One region of the Brachybacterium sp. P6-10-X1 genome, then DNA from elsewhere that is predicted to be linked to it. Evidence: predicted binding sites of a transcription regulator. Region 1 holds the regulator's gene; each other region holds the start of a gene.
What was found. Region 1 encodes HrcA, which represses chaperone genes, less so after heat shock. Its sites were predicted from a motif close to TTNGCACTCGNNNNNNNCGAGTGCNAA; they were not measured.
Positions count from the first base shown of each region.

Region 2: groL (chaperonin GroEL) is a predicted target of HrcA. The motif match lies at 1,540-1,566, and genes of this name have one in related genera.
Region 3: groES (co-chaperone GroES) is a predicted target of HrcA. The motif match lies at 3,093-3,119, and genes of this name have one in related genera.

Region 1 covers NZ_CP017297.1:923,380-933,016, forward strand. The annotation lists gene BH708_RS04225 (NADPH-dependent FMN reductase) at 64-606, shown strand; gene BH708_RS04230 (ABC transporter permease) at 1,091-1,948, opposite strand; gene BH708_RS04235 (ABC-2 family transporter protein) at 1,941-2,768, opposite strand; gene BH708_RS04240 (ATP-binding cassette domain-containing protein) at 2,765-3,760, opposite strand; gene BH708_RS04245 (16S rRNA (uracil(1498)-N(3))-methyltransferase) at 4,046-4,834, opposite strand; gene dnaJ (molecular chaperone DnaJ) at 4,862-5,998, opposite strand; gene hrcA (heat-inducible transcriptional repressor HrcA) at 6,105-7,115, opposite strand; gene BH708_RS04260 (DUF3097 family protein) at 7,278-8,174, shown strand; gene BH708_RS04265 (DUF4870 domain-containing protein) at 8,307-9,293, shown strand; gene BH708_RS04270 (iron chaperone) at 9,373-9,637, opposite strand, start outside.
Region 2 covers NZ_CP017297.1:3,998,898-4,008,534, reverse strand. The annotation lists gene groL (chaperonin GroEL) at 1-1,352, opposite strand, end outside; gene BH708_RS17825 (LytR C-terminal domain-containing protein) at 1,712-2,323, opposite strand; gene BH708_RS20465 (DUF3263 domain-containing protein) at 2,408-2,842, opposite strand; gene BH708_RS17815 (uracil-DNA glycosylase) at 2,920-3,597, shown strand; gene BH708_RS17810 (hypothetical protein) at 3,673-4,287, opposite strand; gene BH708_RS17805 (hypothetical protein) at 4,899-6,365, shown strand; gene BH708_RS17800 (NAD-dependent epimerase/dehydratase family protein) at 6,375-7,403, opposite strand; partial or broken gene BH708_RS17795 (helix-turn-helix domain-containing protein) at 7,547-8,283, shown strand; tRNA gene BH708_RS17790 (tRNA-Thr) at 8,419-8,490, opposite strand; gene BH708_RS17785 (thioredoxin domain-containing protein) at 8,608-9,417, opposite strand; gene BH708_RS17780 (serine/threonine-protein kinase) at 9,596-9,637, opposite strand, start outside.
Region 3 covers NZ_CP017297.1:4,108,781-4,118,417, forward strand. The annotation lists gene moaC (cyclic pyranopterin monophosphate synthase MoaC) at 1-452, shown strand, start outside; gene BH708_RS20565 (molybdenum cofactor biosynthesis protein MoaE) at 449-1,510, shown strand; gene BH708_RS18275 (metallophosphoesterase) at 1,578-2,432, shown strand; gene BH708_RS19935 (hypothetical protein) at 2,548-2,715, opposite strand; gene groES (co-chaperone GroES) at 3,279-3,575, shown strand; gene groL (chaperonin GroEL) at 3,580-5,163, shown strand; gene betT (choline BCCT transporter BetT) at 5,741-7,915, shown strand; gene BH708_RS18295 (hypothetical protein) at 8,075-8,776, shown strand; gene BH708_RS18300 (pseudouridine synthase) at 8,773-9,637, shown strand, end outside.

The sequences.
Region 1 (9,637 bases):
GGGAGCGACTCATCGCACAGCCGTTTTGGGATGCCCGCGACTGTATGAGAAGTTTAAATCATCATGACGAAGCTCGGAATCATCATCAGCAGCGCCCGCCCCAACCGCGTCGGGGAGAAGGTGGCCCGCTGGGTCGCCGAATCCGCCGGGGATCGGTTCGACCTGGACTTCATCGACCTGCGCGACGTCGCCCTGCCTTCCTTCGACGAGCCGACGAGCCCGAAGTCCGGCGCGGACAAGACCACCGCCCACGGTCGGAGCTGGGGCGAGCGGATCGGCGCGCTCGACGCCGTGGTGATCCTCACCCCGCAGTACAACGGCTCCTACACCGGTGCGCTGAAGAACGCGATCGACTTCCTGTACTCCGAATGGAACGGTCTGCCCACCGTGCTGGTCGGCTACGGGTGGGGCGCCGCACAGGAGGTGCTGCCGCTGCTCGAGAAGCTGATGCTGCGCCTGGATGCCGACATCGTCGGCACGGTGGGCCTCGGCTTCCGCGAGGACCTCTCGGTCGACGGCGAGCTGTTCATCACCGAGCAGAAGGCCGCAGCCCTGGAGACCGCGCTCCTCGCGATCGAGTCGAAGGTCCCCGCCCCCATCGCCTGACGTTCGATCGATCCGAGAGTCTCATCCCTCTCCCCCACGCCTTCCGGCCCCGTCGTCGCCCCTGCGTCGGCGGGGCCTCGTCGTCGGCCTGCACGGGATGGGGCCCCGTCGTCGGCCTGCACCGGGGCCTCGTCCTCGGTTCCCCCGCCGCCCATCCCACGGCGCGCCGCAGACTCACGCCCGTTCCACGGATCCGCACCACCCACGGGACGCATCGGTGGAACCGACGAGCGGGCACCGGGCGCGCCCCGCGACGGCCTCCGCGGCCCAACCCACGGCACGCCGCAAGCTCACGCCCGTTCCACGGATCCGCACCACCCACAGGACACATCGGTGGAACCGACGAGCGGGCACCGGGCGCGCCCCGCGACGGCCTCCGCGGCCCAACCCACGGCGCGCCGCAGACTCACGCCCGTTCCACGGATCCGCACCACCCACGGGACGCATCGGTGGAACCGACGAGCGGGCACCGGGCGCGCCGCGATCAGTGCCCGGGGCTCGCGTAGAACCGTGAGAGGTACCGGAACACCGCCACCCCGGCGCCGAGGATCAGCGGCCCGGCCAGTGGCGAGCCGAGCGCGAGCCAGAGCGGCACCACCAGCTCATCCGCGTGGCCCAGCACGATCGTCGCCGGGAGGTAGGCCATGAACGCCAGCGGCAGCAGGAAGGTCAGCAGGTAGGTCCCCGCGGTGCCGAAGATCGTCATGGGGTACGCGCCGAAGTCCGTCAGCACACGGTCGATGGTGTCCTTGACGCGGGTGGTCGGCCCCATCCGGAAGTCCAGCCCGGAGATGCCGATCTGCAGCCCGGCCTCGACGAGTCCTCCCCCGATCGCGGCGGCCGCGATGTACGCCACGATCCAGAGCGACCAGTCGATGCCGAGCTGGGAAGCGGCGACGCCGAGGATCGCCAGGCCGAGGACGAGGTCCCCGAGCGTTCCCGGGTTGAAGAACCGGGTCAGCAGCTGCATCAACGGCGGCGCCGGGCGCAGGAGGTAGCGGTCCCAGTGCCCGTCGCGCACCACGTTCGCACTGGCCCGGTGCTGGCCGAAGTTGATGGTGCACACGCCGTGCGCGGTCAGTCGCAGCCCGTACAGGAAGGCCACGTCGTACACCTCCCAGCCCGCGATGGTGCCGAAGGCTCCCAGCAGCACCCCGATGAAGGCCAGTTGGGTCCCCTGCAGCGCCGCGCTGCCCAGGAAGGTGAGGATCAGGTTCACGCGGTGGACCCGCATGCTGCGCCAGGTCGCCCCGAGCAGGATCGTGTAGGTGCGCCAGGCCGGGATCGGCCGGGCGAGCGAGCCGCGGCGGATCGGCGCGGCGCCGACGGATGCCTCAGCCACCGAAGATCACCAACCGTCGGATGGCACGTCGCCACACCAGGGCGGCCAGGGCGATGAGCACGAGGATCCAGACCGCCTGGATCCCGATCGCCTGGACGGTGTGCCATCCGGGGTCGCGATCCACGTAGATCGACAGCGGCACGAAGATCTGCGCGGAGAACGGCAGCAGGGTGAGGATGCCGGTGAGCCAGTCGGGCATGAACCACAGCGGGATCAGCGCCCCGGAGGAGAACTGCGCGAGCATCCGGTAGATCAGGAACGCGCCGCCCACCTCGAGGGTCCAGAACCCCACCAGGCCGACCGTGAAGTTCACCAGCAGGGCGATGACGAATCCCAAGGACAGCGAGACCAGGCAGGCCAGGCCCGAGAGCCAGGATCCCGGCAGGGCGATCGCCCCGAGCGCCAGGCCCACGACGAGGGCGATGGCAGCCGCAGGCAGCTGGCCGACGGTCCCGCCGACCTGGCGGGCCAGGGCCAGCGGGACGGCGGAGATCGGCCGCATCACGTCGAAGGCGATGGCCCCGGTGCGCAGCCGGCCCAGCATGGAGTCGAACATGAACGGCTGGAAGACGGTGGTGGTCAGCACGCCGAGGACGGCGTAGGTGATGGCATCGACCTGGGCGACGCCGGCGACGTCGGTGCGGTCGCCGTAGACCGCGCTCCACACCAGGTGCACGAGGATCACCTGCAGCACGCAGCCGACGATCCCGGTCCAGGTGGACGCGCGGAAGGCGAACTGGGCGCGCGCGGCGTGGGCGATCGAGGCCCGGATCCCCCCGACCAGCAGGCGGTCCTGGCCGACGGGCGCTGCGAGGCTCACGCCCGCACACCCCGCTCGGTGTAGATCCGGCGGATCACATCCTCCACGTTCGGCTCGCGGGAGGAGAGGTCCGTGATCTCCAGGCTGCCCGTGAGGCGCCCGATCGCCGCCGGGGCCGGGATCCGGGCGGGGTCGAAGCGGAAGGTGGCCCGCATCTCGTCGCCGGCGGGGACCAGGCGGGTCAGCGTCAGCCCCGGCACCTCGAGGTCCTCGGAGAGGGTCGGGGCGCTCACCACGATCTCGCGGAAGGGGGCGTAGCGGGCGCGCAGGCTCTCCAGGTCGCCGTCGTAGAGGATCCGTCCCTCGTCGATGATGACCACCCGCTGGGCCAGCTGCTCGACATCGGCGATGTCGTGGGTGGTCAGCAGCACGGTCGTGCCCTCGGTGCGATTCTGCTCGGCGATGAAGTCGCGGATGCGCGCCTTGGCGACGACGTCCAGGCCGACGGTGGGTTCGTCGAGGTAGAGCACCGGGGGCCGGTACAGCATCGCGGCGACGAGATCCCCGCGCATCCGCTGCCCCAGCGACAGCGACCGCACCGCGGTGTCGAGGAACGAGCCCATCTCCAGCAGGTCCACGAAGGTCTCCAGAGAGCGCCGGTACTCGGCCGGGCCCATCCCGTAGAGCCTCGCGATCAGCTCGAAGGACTCCCGCAGCGGCAGGTCGGTCCACAGCTGGGTGCGCTGGCCGAAGACGGCGCCGACGCTGCGCGCATTCGCCCGGCGGTGCTTCCACGGCACGATCCCCTCGACCTCGATGTGTCCGGAGGTCGGCACGAGGATGCCGGTGAGCATCTTGATGGTGGTGGACTTCCCGGCGCCGTTGGGACCGAGGTAGCCGACGATCTCGCCGTCGTCGATGCGCAGCGAGATGTCGTCGACCGCACGGGTGGTCACGGTCCGGGTGCTGAGGAAGGAGCGCACCCCGGAGAAGCGGCCCTGCACTCGCTGCGGCCGCGTGAACTCCTTGACCAGGTTCTCGGCGAGGATCATCGATGCCCGCCCCTCGTCCCCCGAGGTGCCGAGACGTCGGGTTCCAGGACGTCGGGCAGCAGGGCGTCCGGGCTCATGGTGATCGACCCTACACAGCGGTGTGCCCCGGCTCACCCGCTTTTCACGGATCCGATGGGAGCAGATCACAGCGGGTGGCCGGTGGGAGGAGGTGCGGCGGCCCTGCCGGTCGGCGAGGCGGCAGCCCCGCTCGCTGGTGCAGCCCCGGTCGCTGGTGGAGCATCGGCTGCTGGAGGAGCATCGGCCCCAGCGGCCGGTCGAACCCGCTCAGCCCCAGCGGCCGACGAGGCTGCTGAGCACCGCGATCGCGGCGGGGCCCGCGGTCGAGGAGCGCAGCACCTCGGGGCCCAGCAGCACGGAGAGCGCCCCGGCCCCGCGGAGGGCGTCGAGCTCGTCGGGGTCGATCCCGCCCTCGGGGCCGACGATCACCACGATCTCCTCGATCCCGTTCTCGCTGGCCGCCTGCAGCTGCTCGGCGAGGCTCATCAGGCTCACTGATTCCTGCTCGTGCAGGACCAGCACGAGGGTCCGGTCGGCGGCGAGCTCCCCGAGGACGTCGGTGAGCTGGGCGGTCGTCACCGGGGCGTCGACCGCGGGGATCCCGGGGCGGCGGCACTGCTTGACGGCGGCCCGCACCGTGCCCGCCCAGCGGGCCCGGCCCTTGGCGAGCTTCTCCCCCCGCCAGATCGAGACGGAACGGCGCGCGATCCAGGGCACGACCCGGTCGACGCCGAGCTCGGTGGCGGATTCGATCGCCTGCTCGTCGCGGCCGCCGGTGGCCAGGGCCTGGACCAGGCTCAAGCGCGGCAGGCGCTCGACGCCCGGGCTCGGGTCCTCCAGCAGAGCCAGCTCGAGGGCCTCCTTGCGGGCGGTGGTGACCTCCGCGAGCACCTGGCGCCCCGGGGCGTCGGTGAGCAGGACCTGCTCCCCCACGCCGATGCGGGCGACCTTGGCGGCGTGCCGTCCCTCCTCCCCGTCCAGGGTCAGGACCTCGCCCTCGCGCGCGGTCGCGAGCGTGTCGTCGAGGATCAGGAACCCGGGCGGGGTGGAGGGCATGTCAGGGCTACTGCCGTCGTCGGTCGCTCAGAGGTCGCGCAGGCGATCGCGGAGCTTGGAGAAGGGGCCGTGGCCCTTGCGGCGGGTGGTCTCGTCCCCGCGCAGCGCGGCGAACTGCTCGAGCAGCTCACGCTCCTGCTCGCTGAGCGTGGTGGGCACGTCGATGTCGAGGACGACGCGGATGTCGCCGCGCCGCTCTCGGCGCAGCGGGGTCACGCCGAGGCCCTTGAGGGTGATCTCGTCGCCGGGCTGGGCGCCGGGCCTGACGTCGATGTCCTGGTTGCCGTCGAAGGTCTCCAGCGGGATCGTCGCGCCGAGGGCGGCGGAGGTCATCGGGACCGACATCGTGGTCACGAGGTCCTCGCCGTCGCGGTCGAACATCTCATGGTCGGTGACCGCGAGCTCGATGAACAGGTCGCCGGAGGGGCCGCCGGCCTCGCCGACCTCGCCCTGGCCGCGCAGCTGGATGCGGGTGCCGTTCTCGACCCCGGAGGGGACCTTCACGGTGACGGTGCGCTCGGCCGGGGTGCGGCCGTGCCCGGAGCAGCCGGTGCAGGGGCTCTCGATGACGTCGCCGTGACCCTCGCAGGTGGGGCACGGGGCCATGGTCACCATCTGGCCCAGCAGCGACTGGGCGACGCGCTGGACGTGGCCGGAGCCGTTGCAGGCGGTGCAGCGGGTGGGGCTGGTGCCCGGCTCGCAGCAGGAGCCGTCGCAGCGCTCGCACTGTTCGGCGGTCCGGAAAGTGACCTCCTCCTCGGTGCCGAAGACCACGTCGCGCAGGTCGATCTTCACCCGTCGCAGCACGTCGCCGCCGCGGCGCTGGCGGGGCACCGGGCCCTGGCCGCGTCCCCCACGCATCCCGGCGGCGCCGGCGAACATGTCGAAGATGTCGTTGACGTCGAAGCCGGCGCCTCCGCCGAAGCCCCCGAAGCCGCCACCGCCGCCCATGCCCGGGCCGCCGCCCATGTCGTACTGGCGGCGCTTGTCGGAGTGGGAGAGGGTCTCGTAGGCCTGGGAGACCTTCTTGAACTTCTCCGCCGCCTCCGGGTCGGGGTTCACATCGGGGTGCAGCGTCCGGGCGAGCTTCCGGTACGCCTTCTTGATCTCCTCGGTGGAGGCGTCGCGGGAGACGCCGAGGAGCTCGTAGTAGTCGTCGTTCACGGTGAGGATTCCTTACCGGGGAGTCGGGGTGGCCGGGCCGCGGCGTGCGGCAGCAGGCACCGGGCGGTGGGGCTGGCAGGTCGACACGCATCCGCGCGCCGGGAGGTCATTCGAGGTAGCGGGACACGTAGCGGGCGATGGCCTGGACGGTCGAGATGCCGGCGACGTAGTCCATACGGCTGGGGCCGAGGATCGCCAGATGCGATCCTGCACCATATCCCGCGCCGACGAGCGCGGCCTGATGCAGGGCGCGATCGTGCAGCTCGGACCCGATCCGCACCTCGACCGCTCCCGGCGAGGCGTGCATCTCGGTGAACAGGCGCATCAGCACCAGCTGCTCCTCGAGCACGTCCAGCAGAGGCTCCACGTCGCGCGCGAAGTCCTCGGCGGAGCGGGCGATGTTGGCGGTCCCGGCCAGCACGATCCGATCCTCCGCCCGCGTCGCCGCCAGGGACACGAGCGCATCGGTCACTTCCCGGGCCGAGGGGCGCTCCGCCGCCGGGAGCGTCTCGAGCAGGTCGGCCAGGGGCACGGCGAGGTCGGTGACCTCTCGGCCGGAGAGGGCCCGATTGAGCTGGTCGCGCAGGTCGAGGTAGGACTCGGCGGGCCGAGCCGCGAGCACCGGGACCGTGCGCTGGTCGACCCGACCGGACTCCGTGATCAGCACGACCAGGAGCAGCGAATCGGCGACCTTGACCAGCTCGACGTGGCGGACGCGCGCCTGGCGTCGGGCCGGGTACTGCACCATCGCGACCTGCTGGGTGAGCTGCGCCATCAGGCGCACGGTGCGGCCGAGGAGCTCCTCGACGTCACCGGAGTCCTCCAACAGGGTGCGGATCGCGCTGCGCTCGGGGGCCGACAGCGGCTTGACGGTCGCGACGTGGTCGACGAAGGCGCGGTACCCCTTGTCGGTGGGCACACGACCGGCGGAGGTGTGGGGCTGATGGATCAGCCCCTCCTCCTCGAGCAGCGACATGTCGTTGCGCACCGTGGCGGCGGAGACCCCGAGCTCGTGACGATCCAGCAGGGACTTGGAGCCGACGGGCTCACGGGTGGAGACGTAGTCCTCGACGATCGCGCCGAGGATCTGCAGCTTCCGGGCGTCCGTGTGCCTCACCTCCTGCATGCCGTGCGTTCTGCGTTCCGTGCGTTCCTGTCATCGGGGGCCGACGGGCGTGACCAGCGTCGCGAGGACCAGATCTGGCACCTGCCCGTGCCGAGTGCCAATCCTACGCGCCCCCGGCGATGCGCGCGGGGAGGCGTTCGCCACGGGGGTAAGGTGTCGCGCGTGCCTGCAGCATCCGATCGCTTCCCCGACCGGTACGGCCCTGACGTGCTGTCCTCCGGTCCGCCCGCCCATCATCGTCGTCGCCCCGTCGCCCGCGAGGTCCCCGCCCGGCGCGACCTCGTCGTCGAGGAGGCCTCCACCGGATTCACCGGCGCCATCACCCGTGTGGAGAAGATCGCCGGCGAACACGTCGTCGAGCTCGAGGACGGCCGCAGCGCGCGCCGCACCTTCCCGCTCGGCCCGGGCTTCATGATCGACGGGAAGCCGGTGCTGCTCACGCGGCCGGCCCCTCGTGCGCAGGCCCCGGCGCGCAAGCGCTCCGCGAGCGGCTCGGTCTTCGTCGAGGGGGCGAGGGCCCGCACCGCCCGCGCCTCGAGGATCTGGGTCGAGGGCACGCACGACGCCGAGCTGGTGCAGAAGGTGTGGGGGCACGACCTGCGTATCGAGGGGATCGTGGTCGAGCAGCTCGAGGGCGCGGACAACCTCGTCGAGCGCGTCCAGGCCTTCGGCCCGTCGGCCGGTCGACGCCTCGGCATCCTGGTGGACCACCTGGTGCCCGGGTCGAAGGAGTCCCGGATCGCGGCCGAGGTGATGAAGCTGCCCGGCGCCCGCGGGAACGTCGAGGTGCTCGGCCACCCCTACGTCGACGTCTGGCAGGCGGTGCGCCCGGCCCGCGTGGGGCTGCGGGAGTGGCCGCACATCCCCAAGGGGACCGACATCAAGGTCGGCTCCCTCGCAGCGCTGGGCTGGCCGCACGAGGACACGGCCGACATCGGCATCGGCTGGCAGCGGATCCTGTCGACCGTCCGCTCCTACGCCGACGTCGAGCCCTCGCTGTCGGGGCGCATCGAGGAGCTCATCGACTTCGTGACGGTCGATCCCTCCTGACGAGCAGGGCCTGGGGGCCATCCCCCATCCGACATGGCGGCCCGCCCCGGAGACGACGGGGACCGCGCTGGTTAGGCTGAGGGAGTCAGTCCGACGTCGGCCCTCCCGGCCGGCCCGTTCGAAGAAGGAACCATGAGCCAGACTCCGCACCCGCACGACCCGTACGGTACCGAGCCCGGCAGCGCCGCCCCCGAGCAGCAGAGCCCGGGCTGGACCGCTGCGCCCCAGGACGCCGCCGCGCCGCAGGGCGACGGCGCGCAGCACGACGTCCCGGAGCATGAGCTGGGCAGCCCGACCTCTGATCCGGCGCTGCACCCGCACGATCCCTACGCCTACGACGACAGCATGCGGCCGGGCCCCGCGGCCGAAGGCACCTCCGCCCCCTCCCCGTCGGCCGGTCAGGATCCCCACGGCACCCCCGCCGGCGGGACCCCGGGCGCCCAGGGCCAGGCCGGCCCGCAGAGCCCCTACGCAGCGCCCGGTCAACCGGGTCAGCAGGCCGGACCCGGCACGACCGGCGACTCGCAGGGCACCGACGACCCGCTGGGCATCGACGACCCCCAGGACGCGTACGACGCGCCGGGGGCGCCCGGTCCGCAGGGCACGTACGGCCCCCAGGGCACGTACGGCCCGCAGGGTTCCTACGGCGGCGGGCCCGAGGGGTACGCCGCTCCCGGCGCTGTCGACCTGAACACTCCCCCGCCCGGTTTCAAGGGCATCTACGACGGCCCGCTGTCCGGGCAGGGGATGAATGACTCCGACGCGAAGACCTGGGCGCTCGTGGTGCATCTGGCCGCGCTGCTGCAGTTCGTCATCCCGTTCATCGGCGGCCTCATCGCCCAGATCGTGCTGTTCGTGGTGTTCAAGGACCGTCACCGCTTCGTGCGCTACAACGCCGCCGAGGCGCTGAACGGCACCATCGCCGCGCTGGTCGTCTCCCTCGCGATGGGCGTGCTGTTCACGATCATCACGATCCTCACTCTCGGCATCGGGGCCGTGCTCTTCGGGCTCATGTTCGTGCCGACGGTGGTCCAGGCGATCTTCGCGATCATCGGTGCCATCAAGGCCTACCAGGGCGAGTGGTGGAACTACCCGGCAAACCTGCGCCTGTTCCGCTGATGTCCACGGCCTGCGGGCCATGCCCCGGCGCCCCCGGAGACCGCCTCGGTCTCCGGGGGCGCTTCGCCGTCGTCGGCCGCTACATCCAGGTCACGCCGCGCTGCTCGTACTCCGCCAGGCGATAGGCGACCATCCGCCGCAGCAGATCCGTGGGCACCGGCTGGTCGTCAGGCAGCTTCACCGTGCCCTTGCCGGTCCCGAACTCCGTGAGCTCGGCGGCGAAGGCCTCCCGGGTGCTCGGCGTGACGGCGAGATTCGCATGGGCGGCGTAGGTCCCCACGATCACCAGGATCATGCCGCTGGGATGGAGGAACGCCGGGTTTCCCCACGTGAGGGCTTCGGTG
Region 2 (9,637 bases), 1.3 Mb from region 1:
TGCTTGAGCGGGGCCTCGATGGCGACCTTGACGATGCTCGCGCCGGTCGCCTCGTCATCGACCAGGGTGAGCGAGTCGAAGGTGTCCTTGCCCGCCTGCAGCAGCGAGACGCCGCCACCGGCGACGACGCCCTCGTCCACGGCGGCCTTGGCGTTGCGCACGGCATCCTCGATGCGGTGCTTGCGCTCCTTGAGCTCGACCTCGGTGGCGGCACCGGCCTTGATGACGGCCACGCCGCCGGCCAGCTTCGCCAGACGCTCCTGGAGCTTCTCGCGGTCGTAGTCCGAGTCCGAGTTCTCGATCTCGTTGCGGATCTGCGAGACGCGGCCGGCGATGCGCTCGGCGTCACCGGTGCCCTCGACGATGGTGGTCTCGTCCTTGGTCACGACGATCTTGCGAGCCTGGCCCAACTGCTCGAGACCAGCGGTCTCCAGCTTGAGGCCGACCTCCTCGGCGATGACCTGGCCACCGGTGAGGATCGCCATGTCCTCCAGCATCGCCTTGCGGCGGTCGCCGAAGCCGGGAGCCTTGACGGCCACGGACTTGAAGGAACCCTTGAGCTTGTTGACGACGAGCACCGCGAGGGCCTCGCCCTCGACGTCCTCGGCGAGGATCGCCAGCGGCTTGCCGGCCTGGATGACCTTCTCCAGCAGCGGCAGCAGGTCCTTGACCGAGGAGACCTTGGAGGACAGCAGGAGGATGTAGGGATCCTCGAGAACGGTCTCCTGGCGCTCGGCGTCGGTGACGAAGTACGGCGAGATGTAGCCCTTGTCGAACCGCATGCCTTCCGTGAGCTCCAGCTCGAGGCCCATGGTGTTGGACTCCTCGACCGTGATCACGCCTTCCTTGCCGACCTTGTCGAGCGCCTCGGCGATGAGCTCGCCGATGGCCGGGTCGGCCGCCGAGATGCCGGCGGTGTGGGCGATCTGCTCCTTGGTCTCGATCTCCTTGGCCTGCTTCAGCAGGGTCTCGGAGACCGCGGCCACGGCCTGGTCGATGCCGCGCTTGAGCGCGATCGGGTTGGCGCCGGCGACGACGTTGCGCAGTCCCTCCTTGACCAGGGCCTGGGCGAGGACGGTGGCGGTGGTGGTGCCGTCGCCCGCGATGTCGTCCGTCTTCTTGGCGACCTCCTTGACGAGCTCGGCGCCGATCTTCTCGTAGGGATCGTCGAGTTCGATCTCCTTGGCGATCGACACGCCGTCGTTCGTGATGGTGGGGGCGCCCCAGGACTTCTCGAGCACGACGTTGCGGCCCTTGGGACCGAGGGTGACCTTGACGGCGTCCGCGAGCTGGTTCATACCCCGCTCGAGGCCGCGCCGGGCCTCCTCGTCGTAAGAGATGAGCTTGGCCATTGTGGAATCTCTCCCGTGTGGTGTGGTGTCCACCCGACCCTGTGCCCGCGACGGACGGAACCCCACGCCGTGTTCATGTCCCACGGCGCCGGATCCCTCACGGGGCCGGAATGTTCGTGGCCGGCCGGCAAGCTGCCTGTCGACCGATCAGGCTCACGACGCCCGAGTGCGGCCTCGCCGTACGGCGCTGTCACTCTCGATCATCGAGTGCCAGATCATCATAAGCACTCGGAGGCGGAGAGTGCTAACTCCGCCGGGGGTGGATCACGGGTTCCGCTGAGGGCCGAGGACGCAGGACGCGCGCCGCCTCCCGGGAGGAGAGGTCGGCGCGCGTCCGATGCTGCGCGGAGCGGGGCGGATCAGCCCTCGCCGCCGTCGTCCCCCTGGCCGCCGTCGCCCTCGTCGCCGCCGCCCTCGTCGGGCATCTCGACGGCCACGAAGGTGATGCGGGCGTCGTACTCGTCGCTCTGGCGCGCCTCCCCGGCGCCCACCTCGGCGGCGAGAGCCTGCGCGGTCTCCTGGTCCTCGTCGTCCCGGTAGAACACGACGGGCTCCTGCTGCTGGTTGTCAGCCGTGCTGACGCTGACGTCCTCCCAGCCGTCCCCCTCGAGGGTGTCCCGCCAGGTCCCCGCCAGGCCATTCATGCCGCCGGCGTTGACCACCAGGACCGGAACCGACTTGTCGGCCTCCGGAGGCGGCTCCTCCTCGGTGGTCTCCTCCGCGGGCGCGGAGCTGGTCTCCGACGCCGCCGGGGTGGTCGGGTCCTCGGCACGCTCGTCGCCGCCGCCGCCCATGCCCCCGATGACGAAGAGGAGCACGATCAGCATCACCAGCGCGGCGCCGATGATGACGATGTAGAGCAGGTTCTGACGCCAGAACGGCTCCTCGGCACGGTGGGCGCCGTGGAAGGACACGGCGTCGGCCTCGTCGTCGAAACGGTCCGGCGGGTAGGGATACTGGGAATCAGCCACGGCCCCATTAAACCTGCTCCACCCGGTGCGGCGTCGGAGCACACGCCCCGGGATCGGGTCTGTCGGGTGGGACGGTCGGGCCTGTCAGGCGACCTGACCCGACCCGTCTGCGGAGGCGGGGCCGTGCTCGGAGGTGCGTCGGCCGCGCAGGCGGTGGACCACCGAGGGCGCCGCGCGCAGCGCCGCCGGCTCGTCGAGCAGAGCGTTCAGACGCACGTAATAGGCCACCTTGGAGATCCCGATCTCCTCGCGGATCGCACGCTCCTTGGCGCCGACGTAGCGGAAGGTGCGGGACTCGAGCGCGAGGATCTGCCGGTCCCGCTCCGAGAGCGCGCCCTGCGGCCCCGGCAGTGACGTATCGGACATCGTCGCCGGAGTGTCGACGGATCCGGCCCCGTCGTCGTTCTGCACCGGCCCGGCGGGGGTATCGGTCGATCGCCCGTCCTCGTGCGGCGTCGATCCGTCCGGCGCCCCAGGAGGCGGGGAGTCCGGGGTGCGGCCGGCGGATCGGAGGGGCATGCCGGCAGGTTACGTGGTCCGTCGCGTCCACCCGGGACGGCTCGCCGCCGCCCGGCCGACGATGGAAGACTGCTCACATGCCGAAGCCCCTGACCGAGATCATCAGTGCCGACTGGGCCCGGGCCCTCGCTCCCGCGGAGGAGCGGATCCACACGCTGGGAGAGTTCCTCCGCACCGAGGCCGGGTCCGGCCGCGGGTACCTCCCCGACGGGGATCGGGTGCTGGCGGCGTTCACCCGCCCCCTGGAGGACGTGCGCGTGCTCATCGTCGGCCAGGACCCGTACCCCACCCCCGGCCACCCGATCGGGCTCTCCTTCGCTGTGGACCGTGACGTGCGCCCGCTGCCACGGTCGCTGACGAACATCTACACCGAGCTCGAGACCGACCTGGGGATCCCCCGTGCCACCCATGGCGATCTCACCGCCTGGCAGGACCAAGGGGTGCTGCTGCTGAACCGGGTGCTGACCGTCGCGCCCGGCGCCCCGGCCTCCCACCGCCGACGGGGGTGGGAGGAGATCACCGAGCTCGCGATCCGCGCCCTGGTCGAGCGGGGCGGCCCGCTGGTGGCGATCCTGTGGGGGCGCGATGCACAGTCCTTGATCCCGATGCTCGGGCAGGTCCCGCACCTGGCGAGCCCGCATCCGAGCCCGCTGTCCGCCTCCCGCGGCTTCTTCGGCTCCCGTCCGTTCTCCGGCGCCAACGCGCTGCTGGAGCAGCAGGGCGCCGTCGGCATCGACTGGCGGATCCCCGACTGACCCGGCGCGCTCCGCGGCCGACGGGTCCGCGGCGAGGCGCGCCAGGGCCGGCGGCCGTCGGCGAGGCACTCCGCCTCACGCGGCGTCGGACCACCGCCAGCTGTCCAGGATCGCCCGGATCTCCGGGGACACCTCCGCGGCGCCATGGGTCTCCACCAGGATCTGCAGCACCTGATCGCCCACGTCGGCGCAGTACATCTCGGAGACCGCCTCCCGGTCGTCGTGGGTGCCCAGGGCGCGGTGCGAGGGCAGCTCCTTCCCGTCCAGGGTGATGGGGTCGATCGTCGTCGGATCACCGACCTCGTCCCAGAGGTACCCGATCCAGATCGCCTGCCTCTCACACTCGGACTTCGCGTGCAGCGTCGCGTCGAACACGTACACGACCAGGGAGTTGGTCGCGACCTCCTCGCCCTCGACCTGCTCGTCGCGGAGGTCGAGGACCATGCCGGAGCTCGCGCTGTCCTCGCTGATCTCCCCCTCGAACCACTCCGCCGGGTATCGCAGGGAGAAGTACTCCTGCGAGACCTGCACCGTCTCGGGCGCCGTCGCCCCGTCCTCCCCGCCGTCTCGGGTCAGCAGGTGGACGACGCCGACGGTCACGGCGATCAGCAGCAGCAGGATCAGCAGCACCGCGCAGCCCAGCGCGATCCAGATCCCGGGGCGCGAGCGCCGCGGAGCCGGAGGAGCCATCTGTGCACCGGCCGGGCCCGGCCCGCCGCCCGCGCCCGACGCACCGGGCCCTGGCGCGAACGGTCCCTGGGCGAACTGCCCCTGCGAGTCCTGCCCCCGTCCCTGCTGCCCGTGATCCTGCTGCCCGTGATCCGGCTGTCCTCGATCCGGCTGACCCATGTCCCCTCCTGGCCCCTCGGCGCTGCGGACGACAGGCGTCGTCGTCCGCCGAGCTGATGTCCATGGTAGGCGCGTACCCGGGTGGCGCCACGTCCGGCGCCGTGCCGCCCGATCATCGACGATCATCGACCGTCGTGCCCGGACCGCACGGCTACTCCTGGCGGGAGGTGCGCTCGCTGCCCCCGGACGGCGGGCCGATGACGGGGTAGCCGACGTCACGTCCCGGCTCTGCCGCCCGGTCCCGGAACACGATTGCCGCGCTGGTCACGCGGGCGGGTGTGATCGTCGCTGCGACCGCGCCCACCCCCACCGAGGCCCCTCCCGGCCGGCCCCGGGAGTGGACCGTCGCGAGCCGTGGTGTCAGACTCTCGGGGTCCGCGGCACGCCTCGTACGGCTGCGGCGAGGTCCTGGGCGCGCCCGAGAGCCCGTGTCGACACCGAGGGAGAAGCCTGTGGCCGAGCCACGATCAGCGGCAGAGGAAGCACGCGATCCGAGCACGACGCCGGAGCGCCTGCTCGAACTCACGGAGAAGCATCCCCAGCTCCAGAGGCTGATCGTGCTGAACCCGTCGTGCCCCGACGTGGCGCGGCAGTGGATCCTCGCCACGAACCCCTGGGCCAAGTCGGCCTACGACGAGCACACCGCCGCTGAGGAGCCCGAGGAGGACGCCTCCGGTGGGGACGTGGACGGCGGGCCCGCCACCGCTGCGATGGACCCGATCGATCTGCCGGGCGACGCCGAGGACACCTCCGTCGAGAGCGTTCCCGGGGAGTCGGGCACCCCGGACCGCTCCGACGACACCGCTGACGCACCGGCCGTCGTGCCGCCGTCGGCACCGTCCATGGAGTCCGCACCGCCGAGCGCACCGGCGGAGCCCGAGGAGGCCTCGGTCTGGGGCGATTTCCCGGACGAGGCGCTCTGGGGCACGTCTCCGGCATCCGCTCCGCCGTCTTCCGCGGGCGGGTCCGGTGCGTCGGCACCCGGCGGGACCACCGGCGTCCGCGTCTCCCAGGACGCCTCGGTGGTGCCGCTCGGCCCGGCGGCGAGCGGAGCCGCAGCGGGAGGAGCCGCCGCTGCAGGAGCCGCCGCTGCAGGTGGCGCCGCCGCTGCGGGTGGTGCCGGTCCTGCTGCTGCCGACGGGGGCCCCGGCGGCCCGGGCGCGGACGCCCCCGCGACCGGATCGGTCGACGACGGGGCGGTCGCATCCGGTGGCGTCGGCGCTGCGGGCGCCTATGGCTACTCCGCCTCTGCCCCTGGCGCGCAGCCTCCTGGCGCGCAGCCATCCGGCACCCAGCCTCCTGCCGGGCATCCTCCGGCCGCACCTGCGCCCACCGGCGACGGCGGCTCCGACGACACCGGACGCTCCCGCCGGCGCATCTGGTTCGCCTGCGGCGGGTGCCTGATCCTCGTGATCATCCTGCTAGTGGTCGCCTCTCTCGTCGGCCGTGCCTGGTTCGGCGGGGACGACGAGACGTACCAGCGCGACAGTTCCACCACGGCGGCGGAGACCACGGAGGAGGAGACGACCCCGGAGGAGCCTCCGACGACGGAGCCCGACCCCGTCTCCCCCGCTCCCGATGACGCGACGGAACTGACGACGCTGCAGTCGCCCACCGGGAACATCTCCTGCACCCTCGAGGAGGACTCGGTCTCCTGCTCCCTGGTCGAGCGCGACTACTCCGAGGCAGACCTCGAGGACTGCGACGACGGCCCGTTCACCATCACCGTGGCCGGGGAGGAACCCCAGCTCGACTGCGGGCAGTCCTCCCGCGACGACGAGGCGACGACCCTTGAGTACGATCGCAGCGCGAAGCACGGAGACATGGCGTGCACCAGCCGTTTCGACGGCATGACCTGCTGGAACGTCATGACCGGGCACGGGTTCATGGTGAACCGGTCGACCTACGAGACGTTCTGAGCGCCACGTTCACCCGGTGACCGGCCCGCGTTCGAGCAGACTGCGGCCCGCCGCGACGATGGCGTCACGGGACGGGCGCGGCCGGATGCCCAGCACCTCATGCAGGCGCGTGGTGCTGACTCGTTTGACCACTCCCAGGTCATGGGCGGCGACCCGCTGCGACGCATCCGTCCGGGCGGCCTGTCGCACCACGTCGTCGGGAAGGGTCCGGGTGGGGATGTTCGCGGCCGCCTCACCGAGGGCGTCACGCAGGATCTGCCCGATTCTCATCATCGCGAGCGCATCCTGCCCGGAGGAGATCAGGATGCGACGGCCGGCGGCAGCAGGGGCATCGAGCGCGGCGACGTGCGCCGCCGCCACGTCGCGCACGTCCACGATCGGTATGTACAGGTTCGGATACGCCGCCATGGCGCCGTCGAGGCTGCGCTGGATGATGCGGTTCCCGCCGGAGACCTTCGCCCCCAGCACCGGTCCCATCACGGCCACCGGGGCCAGGGTCACCAGCTCCATCCCGCGTCCCTCACGCGCGATGAACTCCCAGGCGTCGCGCTCGGCGAGGATCTTGCTGCGCCCGTAGGCGTCCACCCCGTCGCTGTCCTCGACCGACCAGTCGTCCTCGGTGAACTCGCCATGATCCGGCCCGTGGCCGAAGCCGACAGCATGGAACGCCGAGGTCTGCACGAGACGACGCACTCCCGAGTCGCGCGCCGCACGCAGCACCCGCTGAGTGCCTTCGCGCGCCGGACGCACCACCTCCTCCTCGCCGTGCGTGTCCAGGAGCACCGGCGAGGCCACGTGCAGTACCACCTCGATGCCTTCGACGGCTTCCGTCCAGCCCTCGTCGGCCAGCAGATCCGCTTCGACGAACGTCAGGGCGTCGCCGCGCGTCATCCCCGCCTGCTCGAGGTCCGCGCGCACATCGGCCTCCCGCGCGAGCGAACGGACCGTCGTGCGCACCTCGTGCCCGGCAGCCAGCAGCTGCAGGACGGTGTGCCCGGCGATGAATCCGGATCCTCCGGTGACCAGTACCTGTGTCATGATCCTGCTTCTCCTTCACCCCACGGTCCGTCCGCGGGTTCTGCTGCGATGCTCGTCCTTCGCACCGTCTCCGGCCAGGCCCCCTCGACCCTGGCAGCGACAGGGACAGGCAGGTGCGCTGGCCCCGGGTCTATCGTCGACGCATGAGCGAAGAGCAGAATCTCCTGGGGTCGTACCTGCGGGCGAGACGAGACCTCATCGCCCCCGAGCAGGTCGGCATCCCCTCCAGCGGGACCCGACGCGTTCCGGGGCTGCGCCGCGAGGAGGTGGCGATGCTCGCCGGGATCAGCGCCGAGTACTATCTCCGGCTGGAACAGGGGCGGGACCGCCACCCGTCCCCGCAGATCCTCACGGCCATCGCCCATGTGCTGGACCTCGACGACGTCGACTACCTCCTCGCTCTCGCGACCGACCGTCCCCGGCGACGCACCTCCCGTCGGCGGCCCCGCGAGACGGCCCCGGCCTCGACACAGCGCTTGATCTCACATCTGGGGTTCCCGGCCTTCGTCGAGGGCCGATACCTCGATGTGCTGGCGGCGAACCCGCTGGCGGCGGCGATCTCACCCCGCCTGGAGGTGGGTCGCAACCGCTTGCGGGATGTCTTCCTCGATCCGGCCGAGCAGGCCCTGTTCCCCGACTGGGAGGCCACTGCCCGCGCCCTGGTCGCAGGTTTCCGCCAGTCCGTCGGCACAGGGGTCGAGGATCCCCGCTCCATCGAACTGGTCGGCGAGCTCTCGCTGGCGAGCACGCAGTTCAGCGACCTGTGGGCGCGCCACGACGTCGGGCCCGCCAGAGCGCGTCGGTGGAGTTCCAGCACCCGCAGGTCGGACCGCTGCGGCTGGACCGCGAGAAGCTCGCGGTGACGGGGACGGAGGGGATGATGCTGGTCATCTATCATCCCGAGCCGGGAACGGCCGCGGCCGAGAAGCTGAGCCTGCTCGCCTCCTCGGCCCTGCCGTCGGCGGACGAGGCCGTGGCGCCGGGGTCCGGGACGGAGCAGGACTCGACGAATGAGAGCTGGAGACGAGATTCGAACTCGCAACCACCTGTTTACAAGACAGGTGCGCTACCGTTGCGCCACTCCAGCGGGAGGGGCCGGCCGACGGATCGACCGGCCCCTCAGGCCTAGAAGTCTAGACGAGCCGGCGGGGCCGTCGGACCCCGCGGACCTCCGTGCGCGGCACGTGGGCCGCGCGAGGACCTGTCACTTCCCGCCGCCGTCCGAGGCGCCGCTGCCGGCGGCCGCGACCGCGTCGGCCAGGGCACCGGGCGTGGACCAATCCTGGAACTGCGTGCCGTTGATCTCGATGTACGGAGTTCCCGCCCCCTTCTCGTCGGCATAGGGATCGGAGATCTCGCGGACCCAGCGGAGGTAGGTGCCGTTGTCGATCGTGTCCTTCACCGCGTCGGAGGCTCCGGCTTCCTCGGCATAGGCCCAGATCTCCTCGTCCGTGAGTCCGGCGCTGCCCTCGGCGGGCTGGTTGGCGAACATCAGCTGCATGAAGGTCAGCGCCGCCGCCGGGTCCTCCTCGTAGATCGCGACCATGGCGGCCGCCGCCCGAGAGGAGTAGTCACCGGTGGTCGACTGGCTGTCCAGGAATCGGCGCGGGACGATGTGGACGGTGGCGTCCTCGTTCTCGATCATCGTCTGGACGTCCTCGCCGTTGATGTCCTCGAACTGGCCGCAGACGGGGCACATGAAGTCGAGATGGATCTCCACGACGGGCTTGCCGGAGTCCTCGGGGGCGCCGAAGCTCAGGTACGGCTCATCCTCGCTCATACCGGCGGGCACGGCCACGGGGCCCTCCGGTTGGGTGGACTTGTAGATCAGGAAGCCCAGGCCGGCGAGGATCACCAGGGCGACCACCGTGATCGCGGCGATCACGGTGGTGCGCACGGTGCGCTGGCGCCGCAGCTCGGCCTGCCGCTGCTGGCGCAGCTGCTCGCGCTGGGCGGAACGGCGCTCCTGCGCTGATTTCGACGGAGAGGACTTCGACGAGCCGGACGCGGCCATGGATGCTCCTCGCCCCGAGCCGGGGCTGCGGTGGGTGACGGGTCGGTGAGAGTTTAACGGTCCGCTCCTGAGCACCGAGAGACCCCATGGGACACCTCACGCCCGGGAGTGCGGCGGCACCTCGCGGCCGCTGCCGCGTGCACGTCACGATCGGGGAGCGCGAACCTCCCGCCGCGCGTCACCGCCTCCACAGCGCGACGTCCTCGAGCCGCGGTCCGTT
Region 3 (9,637 bases), 1.2 Mb from region 1:
CCGCCACCGCGAGGGAGGCGTCCGCCCGTGCCGTGCTGCGCACCCGGACCGACGTCGTCGACCGCATCGCCGGCGGCGACCTGCCCAAGGGGGAGGCGCTCGCGACCGCCCGCATCGCCGGGATCATGGGCGCCAAGCGCACCAGCGAACTCATTCCGCTGTGCCACCCGCTGCCGCTCAGCGGCATCGAGCTCGACCTCCTCCCTCGCGAGGACCGCGTCGAGATCACCGCCCGGGTCCGGACGACCGGCGTCACGGGCGTGGAGATGGAGGCGCTCACGGCTGCCTCCGTCGCGGCGCTGACCGTGTACGACATGATCAAGGCCGTCGACCACCTCGCCACCATCGAGCAGATGCAGGTCCTGGCCAAGTCCGGGGGCAAGAGCGGAGACTGGCGCCGTCAGGACGAGGGCGACCCGTCCCGCGAGGAGGGAGAGGAGGGAAGAGCATGAAGGAGATGCCCGCCCGGCGCAGCGATGAGGACTGCGTCCAGCGCGAGGACCCGCAGCAGCCTCCGCCGCTGTGCGGCAGCGCGCGGATCATCATCGCCTCGACCCGTGCCGCCGACGGCACCTACGAGGACCGCACCGGGCCTCTGCTGGAGACCTGGCTCCGCGGCCGCGGCCTCGATCCCGTCGACAAGCAGGTCGTGGCCGACGGGCCGGAGGTCGGCGCCGCGGTCCGGGAGGCGATCGAGGTCGGCACGGACCTCGTGATCACCTCCGGCGGCACCGGGATCAGCCCCACGGACGCCACACCCGAACAGGTGGCCCCGGTGATCGACCGGGAGATGCCCGGCGTGCTCGAGGCCGTGCGCCGCCGCGGCGGCGAGACCGCCCCGACCGCGCTGCTCAGCCGCGGCATCGCCGGGATGGCCGGAGAGAGCTTCGTGGCCACCCTGCCCGGCTCGCGCGGCGGGGTGCGCGACGGGATCGCCGTGCTCGACCCGGTCCTCGACCATCTGCTCGAGCAGCGTGACGGGTCCGGGCACGAGGTCGACGCGGGTCCGACTCGCGGTCCGACGCCCTTCGCCGGCGACACCGCGCAGCTGCGCATCGCCGAGGACCCCCCGATGGGCGGCGACGAGGCACGCGTGCGCCGGGCCGAGGTGTGTGAGGGCGAGATCTCCGTGGCGCAGATGGTCGAGGCCGTCACTGATCGGCGCTGCGGCGCGATCGTCACCTTCGACGGGGTGGTCCGCGATCACGACGGCGGCCGCGGCGTCGTCCGCCTCGAATACACCGCGCATCCCGGCGCCGCAGCGGTGATGCGCGAGGTGGCCCGGGAGGTCGCCGAGCGCTACCCCGACACCCTGGTGGCGCTCGCCCACCGCCACGGAGCGCTGGAGATCGGGGACAGCGCCCTGACCTGCGCCGTTGCCGCCCCGCATCGCAAGCAGGCCTTCGTCGCCTGCGACGATCTCGTCGACACGGTCAAGCAGCGTCTGCCGATCTGGAAGCATCAGACGTTCGACGACGGGGAGGCCGAGTGGGTAGGAGCTCTGGGGTAGGCAGATCCGGGCCGCGCGGGCACCGTCGCGTCACCGCCGCGACACCTGCGGTCGATACGGTGCCTCCATGCGCATCCTCCACCTCAGCGACACCCATCTCTACGGCGACCCCGCGGCGAGGCACTATGACCGCATCGACACCACCGCAGCCCTGCGCGGACTCCTCGCCCGCTGCCAGGACGTCCCGGACCTCGACGCGATCATCCACACCGGGGACGCCTCCGAGGACGGCTCCGCGGCCAGCTACCGCCTGCTGCACGAGATCCTCGAGCCCTTCGCCGCCGCGAAGGACGCCCGGCTCGTCGTGGCGATGGGAAACCACGACGACTCCGCCGTCTACGGGGAGACCATCGCCCTCGGTGACCGCGGCACCACCGTCCAGGACCGCGTGGTCCCCCTGCCGGACGGGTGGCGGGTCGTCGTGCTCGATACGAGCGTTCCCGGCGCCGGGTACGGGCATCTGGACCCGGAGCAGCTCCTCTGGCTGCGCGAGGTCCTCGCCGAGCCGTCCGCGTCCGGCTCCGTCCTGGCCCTCCACCATCCGCCGCTGGCCGCCGCCACCCCGCTGCTGGGGGCCCTCGAGCTCGACGGGCTCGACGAGCTCGCCGCCGTGCTCGAGGGCTCCGATGTGCAGGTGGTGCTCTCGGGCCATTACCACCACGAGATGACGGGACAGATCGCCGGCGTCCCGGTCCACGTCGTCCCCGGGGTCACGAACGTCGTCGATCCCGTGACGGCGGGGGAGCGGGAGCAGTCCCTGGCGCTGTCGGGCATCTCGCTGGTGGAGCTCGGCGCAGGGGCGCCGCGGGTGATCACGTCCGTGCTTCCCCATGCCGGGGACACCCTCGGGGACCAGGACGTCCCGGTCTACGACGTCGGGCCGGAGCAGGTCGCGGCGATCGTGCAGGCCGCGGGGCGCTGACACGCTGCGGGGCGCGCTGACGCCGCGTCGTCGGTCGTGAGCACGGCCCGACATGAGCGAGCCCCCGTCGAGAGATCTCGCGGGGGCTCCGGGCGATGGTGCCGGGCAGGCTCGATCAGCGGACGAAGCCGATGGGTCCCTGGATGCGACGAGCCTTCAGCATCGCGGTGTTCTCGGCGCCGAGGCGCGCGCGACGGGTCGCCTGCGCTCGTTCGATGTCGTGGCTCTGCCGGCGGTCCGAGAATCGGCCCAGAGCGGAATGGAGGGTGCGGAAGATGGCCATGTGTCGGTCCCCTTCGGTTCGGTCGGGCGTGGACGCGCGGGCCCTGGATCGCAGGTGCTCCGGCGCGGCGGGCACCACCAGTTCTATCGCGACGCGCAGGCCGGCGAAGCCTGCGGGGCTGATCTGGTTGCCAGACTCACAATAAGTATGTGACCTGCTGCGCAGAACGTGCGTCCGACGAGCGTCCCCTGATGGCTTCGTGGGGTCGGGGGCTCGGGTGGGATCGCTGCACAGCGTTGGCCGATCGGCTCCGGGGTGACCTCGGTGGAGGTGCCGCCGTCGGGGCAGTGGCGTCGATCCGGGGTCGGAACCGGGTGACGGATGGTGCGGGACGTGCTGTGTTCCTGGGGCGGTGGCACCGCTGAGAGGCCACGGGTTTAGCACTCACCTTGCACGAGTGCCAGAGCGGTCCTAGAGTTGTCCTCGTTGGCAGTCGACGGCCGAGAGTGCCAGAAGCTGCCGCGGAGGGATCCTCCTCGATCGGCACCGCGACGACGATCGGGACCGGGATCCCTGGACCCCGAACTCACACAGAGTCATCTCTTCATGAAGGAGTGAGCCGCATGTCGGTCTCCATCAAGCCCCTCGAGGATCGCGTCGTCGTCAAGCCGCTCGAGGCCGAGCAGACCACGGCCTCCGGCCTGGTCATCCCGGACACCGCGAAGGAGAAGCCCCAGGAGGGCGAGGTCGTCGCCGTCGGCGCCGGCCGCTTCGACGACAAGGGCGATCGCATCCCCATGGACGTCAAGCTCGGCGACAAGGTCGTCTTCTCCAAGTACGGCGGCACCGAGCTGAAGTACGGCAACGAGGACTACCTCGTCCTGGGCGCCCGCGACATCCTCGCGATCATCGAGGCCTGAGCACATGGCCAAGGAGATCATCTACGACGAGGATGCACGCCGCGCGCTCGAGCGCGGTGTCGACAAGCTCGCGAACACCGTCAAGGTGACGCTGGGCCCGAAGGGCCGCAACGTCGTCCTCGACAAGAAGTGGGGCGCCCCCACCATCACCAACGACGGCGTGACCATCGCCCGTGAGGTCGAGCTCGAGGATCCCTACGAGGACCTCGGTGCCCAGCTCACGAAGGAGGTCGCGACCAAGACCAACGACGTGGCCGGCGACGGCACCACCACCGCCACCATCCTCGCCCAGGCCCTCGTCCACGAAGGCCTGCGCAACGTCACCTCCGGTGCTGCTCCGGCGGCGCTGAAGCGCGGCATCGAGCAGGCCGTCCAGGCTCTGTCCGAGAAGCTCGGCCAGATCGCCCATCCGGTCGACGGCAAGGAGCAGATCGCCTCCGTGGCGTCCGTCTCCAGCCAGGACCGCGAGATCGGCGAGCTGCTCGCCGAGGCGTTCGACAAGGTCGGCAAGGACGGCGTCATCACCGTGGAGGAGTCCTCCACCACGGCGATGGAGCTGGACTTCACCGAGGGCATGCAGTTCGACAAGGGCTACATCTCCCCGCACTTCGTCACCGACGCGGACCGTCAGGAGGTCGTGCTCGAGGACGCCCAGGTGCTGCTGCACCAGGGCAAGATCTCGGCCGTGGCCGACATCCTGCCGCTGCTGGAGAAGGTCGTCGAGGGCGGCAAGCCGCTGTTCGTGATCGCCGAGGACATCGACGGCGAGGCACTGTCCACGCTGGTCGTCAACAAGATCCGCGGCGCCTTCAAGGGCGCGGCCGTGAAGGCTCCCGCGTTCGGCGATCGCCGCAAGGCGATGCTGCAGGACATCGCGGTGCTCACCGGTGCCCAGGTCGTCACCGCGGACCTCGGCCTGGATCTGAAGACCGTCGGTCCCGAGGTGCTCGGCCATGCCGGGCGCGTCGTCGCCACCAAGGACTCCACCACCATCGTGGGCGGCGCCGGTGACGATCAGGCCGTGGCAGATCGCGTCGCGCAGATCCGTGGCGAGATCGAGAACACCGAGTCCGACTGGGATCGTGAGAAGCTCCAGGAGCGCCTCGCGAAGCTGGCCGGCGGCGTGTCCGTGATCAAGGTCGGGGCTCACACCGAGGTGGAGCTCAAGGAGAAGAAGATGCGCATCGAGGACGCGGTCTCCGCGACTCGTGCGGCCATCGAGGAGGGCATCGTGGCCGGTGGCGGCAGCGCCATCGTCCAGGCGTCCTCCGTGCTCGACGGCGACCTCGGTCTGACCGGTGACGAGGCCGTGGGCGTGCGCGCCGTGGCCAGGGCGGTCGTCGAGCCGCTGCGCTGGATCGCCGAGAACGCCGGCGACGAGGGCTACGTGGTCGTCGAGAAGGTCAAGCAGTCCCCGGTCGGCACCGGCCTGGACGCCGCGACCGGCGAGTACGTCGACCTCGCCGCGGCCGGCATCATCGATCCGGTCAAGGTCACCCGGTCCGCGCTGCGCAACGCGGCGTCGATCGCCGGGATGGTCCTGACCACCGAGACCCTCGTGATCGAGAAGAAGGATGACGAGGACTGATCATCTGATCACCGAGTGATCCGCTCCCGAGCCGACCGTTGAGGTCGCTCAGGATCACCTCGCACCTGTGATGCCCCGCCGGGTCCGCCCGGCGGGGCATCACTGCGTCCGGAGGCATCGGGCACCAGGCAGGGGCTCCGCGCTCGAGCGAGCGGTGTGGTGCTCGGGGCGAGAACGCTCGAGACGGAAGAGGCCGACGGCCGCACGGCAAGGCTCGGGAAGTGATTGACCCTCCAGGCCACAGCGTCGTGATCCTTGTCAGGGTGCTCCCTGCTGGTTTTGCGTCGGCTGTGACCCTGCGGTGATGGAGCCGGGTACCGGTGGGACGACGACGCCTCTCACATCACCCGGATCCTTTCAGGCCGCCCTTCGGGCCCGAGGTCGTGTGCGCTCATCCGGTATCCCCCGAGCTGTCGACCCGAATCGGAGGAATTGCGTGAGAGAGCACCGCACGTCGCACTCGTCCCAGGAGCATCCGAGCACGGAGGAGACCCTCCCTGCCCGCGGTGGCAGCGAGCGCGAGGCCGGTGAACGCGAGGCCGGTGAACGCGAGGCCGGCGAGCGCGAGGCCGCCGAGATCGCTCGGGGGAAGCTCGGCGCGCAGACGCGCCGGGATGAGCGCGAGGAGCGGGAATCCCGACGATCCCCGGTCAGCCGGGAGGATCTCCAGAAGGGGCCCGCCGAGGTGGGCGGCGCCCGAGGGCCGCGCGTGAACTGGGTCGTGTTCCTGACCTCCTCCGCGATCATCCTGGCCTTCTCGCTGTGGACGATCCTGGCCCCGGACACCGCGGCCAGCACGATGCTGGAGGTCGTCACCTGGATCGCCGAGGACCTCGGCTGGTTCTACGTCCTCACCGTGACCATCGTGATCCTCTTCGTGCTCTGGGTGGCGTTCTCCGTCGGGGGCAGGGTGCGCCTGGGGCCGGACCACGCCCGCCCCGAGTACAAGTTCATGACCTGGTTGGCGATGCTGTTCGCGGCCGGCGTCGGCATCGACATGCTGTTCTACTCGGTCACCGGGCCGATCTCGCACTACCTGACCCCGCCGGACGCGGCCCCGGAGTCCGCCGCGGCGCTGCAGGACTCCGTGGTGTGGACGATGTTCCACTACGGCGTGGCCGGCTGGTCGATGTACGCGCTGCTCGGCATGGCGATGGGCTACTTCGCCTACCGCTGGGGGATGCCGCTGTCCATCCGCGCGGCCCTGTACCCGCTGCTGGGCAAGCGCGTGCGGGGCACCATGGGCGATGTCATCGACATCTTCGCCCTGGTGGGCACCGTGTTCGGGGTCGCCACGTCGATGGGCATCGGGGTGGTGCTGCTCAACGTCGGCTTCTCCTGGCTGTTCGGCCTGCCGCAGGGTCTGGGCCTGCAGATCGCCCTGGTCCTCGTCGCGGTTGTGATGACCGTCGCCGCCTGCACCTCGGGGGTCGACAAGGGCATCCGACTGATCTCGGAGCTGAACCTCTACAGCGCCGGGGCGATGCTGGCGTACATCGTGATCACCGGGCATTCCTCCTTCCTGCTCAACGCCATCGTCGAGAACATCGGCCGTTTCGTGGCGACGCTGCCCGAGCGCACCCTGGCGACCATGGCCTACGAGCCGGGCGGCGCCGACTGGATGGCCGGCGCCACCCTCTTCTTCTGGGCGTTCTGGCTCGCCTGGGGGCCTTTCGTCGGCATGTTCCTGGCGCGCATCTCCCGCGGCCGCACCCTGCGCGAGTTCGTGCTCGCCGCAATCACCGCCCCGGTGCTGTGCGATCTGCTGGTGGTCACCGTGTTCGGCAACAGCGCCCTGGCCGTCGTCCTCGAGGACACCCCGGCCGGCCGCGCCTTCGCCCAGCTCGCGATCGACAGCCCCGAGCAGGGCTGGTACGCGCTGCTGGAGATGTTCCCCGGGGCGCCGTTCCTCATCGGCCTGGCCACGCTCTCCGGACTGCTGTTCTACCTGACCAGTGCAAACTCCGGTGCGCTGGTGATGAGCAACTTCTCCTCGACGATCCCGGACCCCGGCCAGGACGGGCCGAAGTGGCTGCGCATCTTCTGGGCGTTGCTGACGGCCCTGCTGACCATCGCCATGCTCACCGCCGGCGGCGTGACCACGATGGAGTACGCGACGTTGATCTTCGGTCTGCCGGTCACGGTCGTCGCATACCTGGTGATGGCGAGCTTCTCCAAGGCGCTGCGGATGGAGCGTGCGGAGCAGGAGGGACGCGTGCTGCGTCGGGCCGACGTCGCCGCCCACGGCGGATTCGCCCCGGAGAAGTCGTGGCGCCAGCGCCTGGCGAACCTGCGCTCCTATCCGTCCACACGCGCCGTCGCGCAGTTCTCGCAGGAGACCGTCGCCCCGGCCCTCGAGGACGTCTCCCGCGAGTTCGTCGAGCAGGGCTACCCGGCGGAGACGATGTCGGTCACCGACGAAGGGACCAGCATCTCGATCAACACGCTGATCATCCACATGGGCGCCGAGCGGGACTTCATGTACCGCGTCGCCCCGGTCGAGACGCCGGTGCCGACCTTCGGCGCGAGGGTCGCCCAGGAACGCACGACGTACCAGCGCCTGGACGTGTTCACCCAGACCGGGGCGGAGGGGTACGACGTGAGCGGGCTGACCCGTCAGCAGATCATCGACGACGTCCTGGACCGCTACGAGAACCACATCCAGTACCTCAGCTACGCCGCGGAGGTGGGCGGAGCCAGCGTGCTCACCCCGAGCACTCTCGGCAACGTCCCCCTCGGCATCTCCGACTGAGCCCGACGGTGTCAGCGGCGATGCGGACGGCGGTGCGGGCGGCACAGATCTTCCCGGATGCACGACACGGGGACCGACCTGCGGCGAAGCCGTCCGGGTTGTCCTCACCGCGGCTTAGGATGGGCAGGTCCCTGAGTGCCGATGGTCGGAGGAGCAGTGGTGATCAGCAGCCCCGATACCATGCGGTCCCCGGATCATGACGACCGGCCCACCCGGACCTTCGGCCCGCCGGCCGGAGTCGTGCTCGGCACCCTGGCGGCGGGCGTGGTGTTCGTCGTGGTGCTCGAGTTCCTGGTGATCATCAGCTTCGTCGGCCAGCGCCTGTGGAAGCACCCGGCCCTGCTGCACGATGCCGTGTTCACCGCGCCGTTCCTGCTCTGGGTGCTCGTGGCCGTGGTCTCCTCCCTCGTGTGCCTGCGGGTCCTGACCGCGTGGCTGCAGATCGACGAGCACGGGTTCGAGCTGCGCAGCCTCGCCCGGCGCACCCGCAAGGCCGGGTGGGACGAGGTGGGTCGGGTGATCGCCGTGCGGGACATCGACCGCGGCGCGACGCCCGCGGAGATGCTGGACGCCCCGGCGACCGCGTACGACGGCGTCTACCTGCTGGATCCCGGCGGGCATCGGATGCTCGCGGTCTCCAGCCGCTTCTTCGGGCCGCGCGCGCAGGACATGACGCTGCATCGTGCTCGGGAGGCCGGCGTGCGGATCGACCACATCGACGCGATCACCACGGCCGATCTGCGCGCCCAGGCACCGCAGGCGCTGAGCTTCGTGGACCGCCACGCCAATCTGCTGCTGCTCCTGCTGGCGGCGTTCTACGTCTTCCACAACGTGCTGACCTTCGCCGTGTGGGGGCTGTGAGCACGTCGGGGGCGAGGCCGGGCCGCGCCGCCCGGCGTCGGGCTCGGCGGCGCCCCGCCCCGCTGCCGCAGCGGGAGGGGCTGGACCCGGTGCGCTGGGCAGTGCCGCCCGCAGCGGCGACGGCCGGCGCCCTCGCCGCGCTGCGGGAGCGGTTCCCCGCGCTCGCCGACCCTGCCGCGATCCCGCTGCGCGAGCGCTTCGCCCGCGGGGAGATCGTCGACGCCGAGGGCCGCCCATGGACGGCCGACGAGCCCGTCGGCCCCGGCCACGAGCTGTGGTTCCATCGGGAGCTGCGCCCCGAGCACGTGCCCGAGGTCGACCTGGACGTCCTCCATCGCGACGAGCACCTGCTGGTGCTCGACAAGCCCCACGACATGGCGACCATGCCGCGCGGGGCGCACGTGCTGGCCAGCGCGCTGGTCCGTCTCCGCCGCAGCACCGGCATCGAGACCCTGGTCCCGCTGCACCGCCTGGACCGTCGCACCGCGGGGGTGCTCGCCTTCGGCATCCGTCCCGAGGAACGGTCCGCCTACCAGCAGCTCTTCGCCCGGGGGGAGGTCGAGAAGGAGTACGAGGCCCGTGTGCGACCCGGGGCAGGGGCGCGCATCCCCACGACGGTGGGGGAGCGAGTCGTGCTGCGCGACCGCCTGGGCAGGCACCACGGACAGCTGACCGCGCAGGTCCTGGCAGGGGAGCCGAACGCGGTGACGACCCTCGAGGTCATCACGGTGGAGGAGGACGGCATCTTGGTGCTGAGGCTGCGACCCCGCACCGGGCGCACCCATCAGCTGCGCCTCCAGCTCTCCTCCCGGGGCGTCCCGATCCTCGGCGAGGACCTCTACCCGCAGCCCGTCGAGTGTC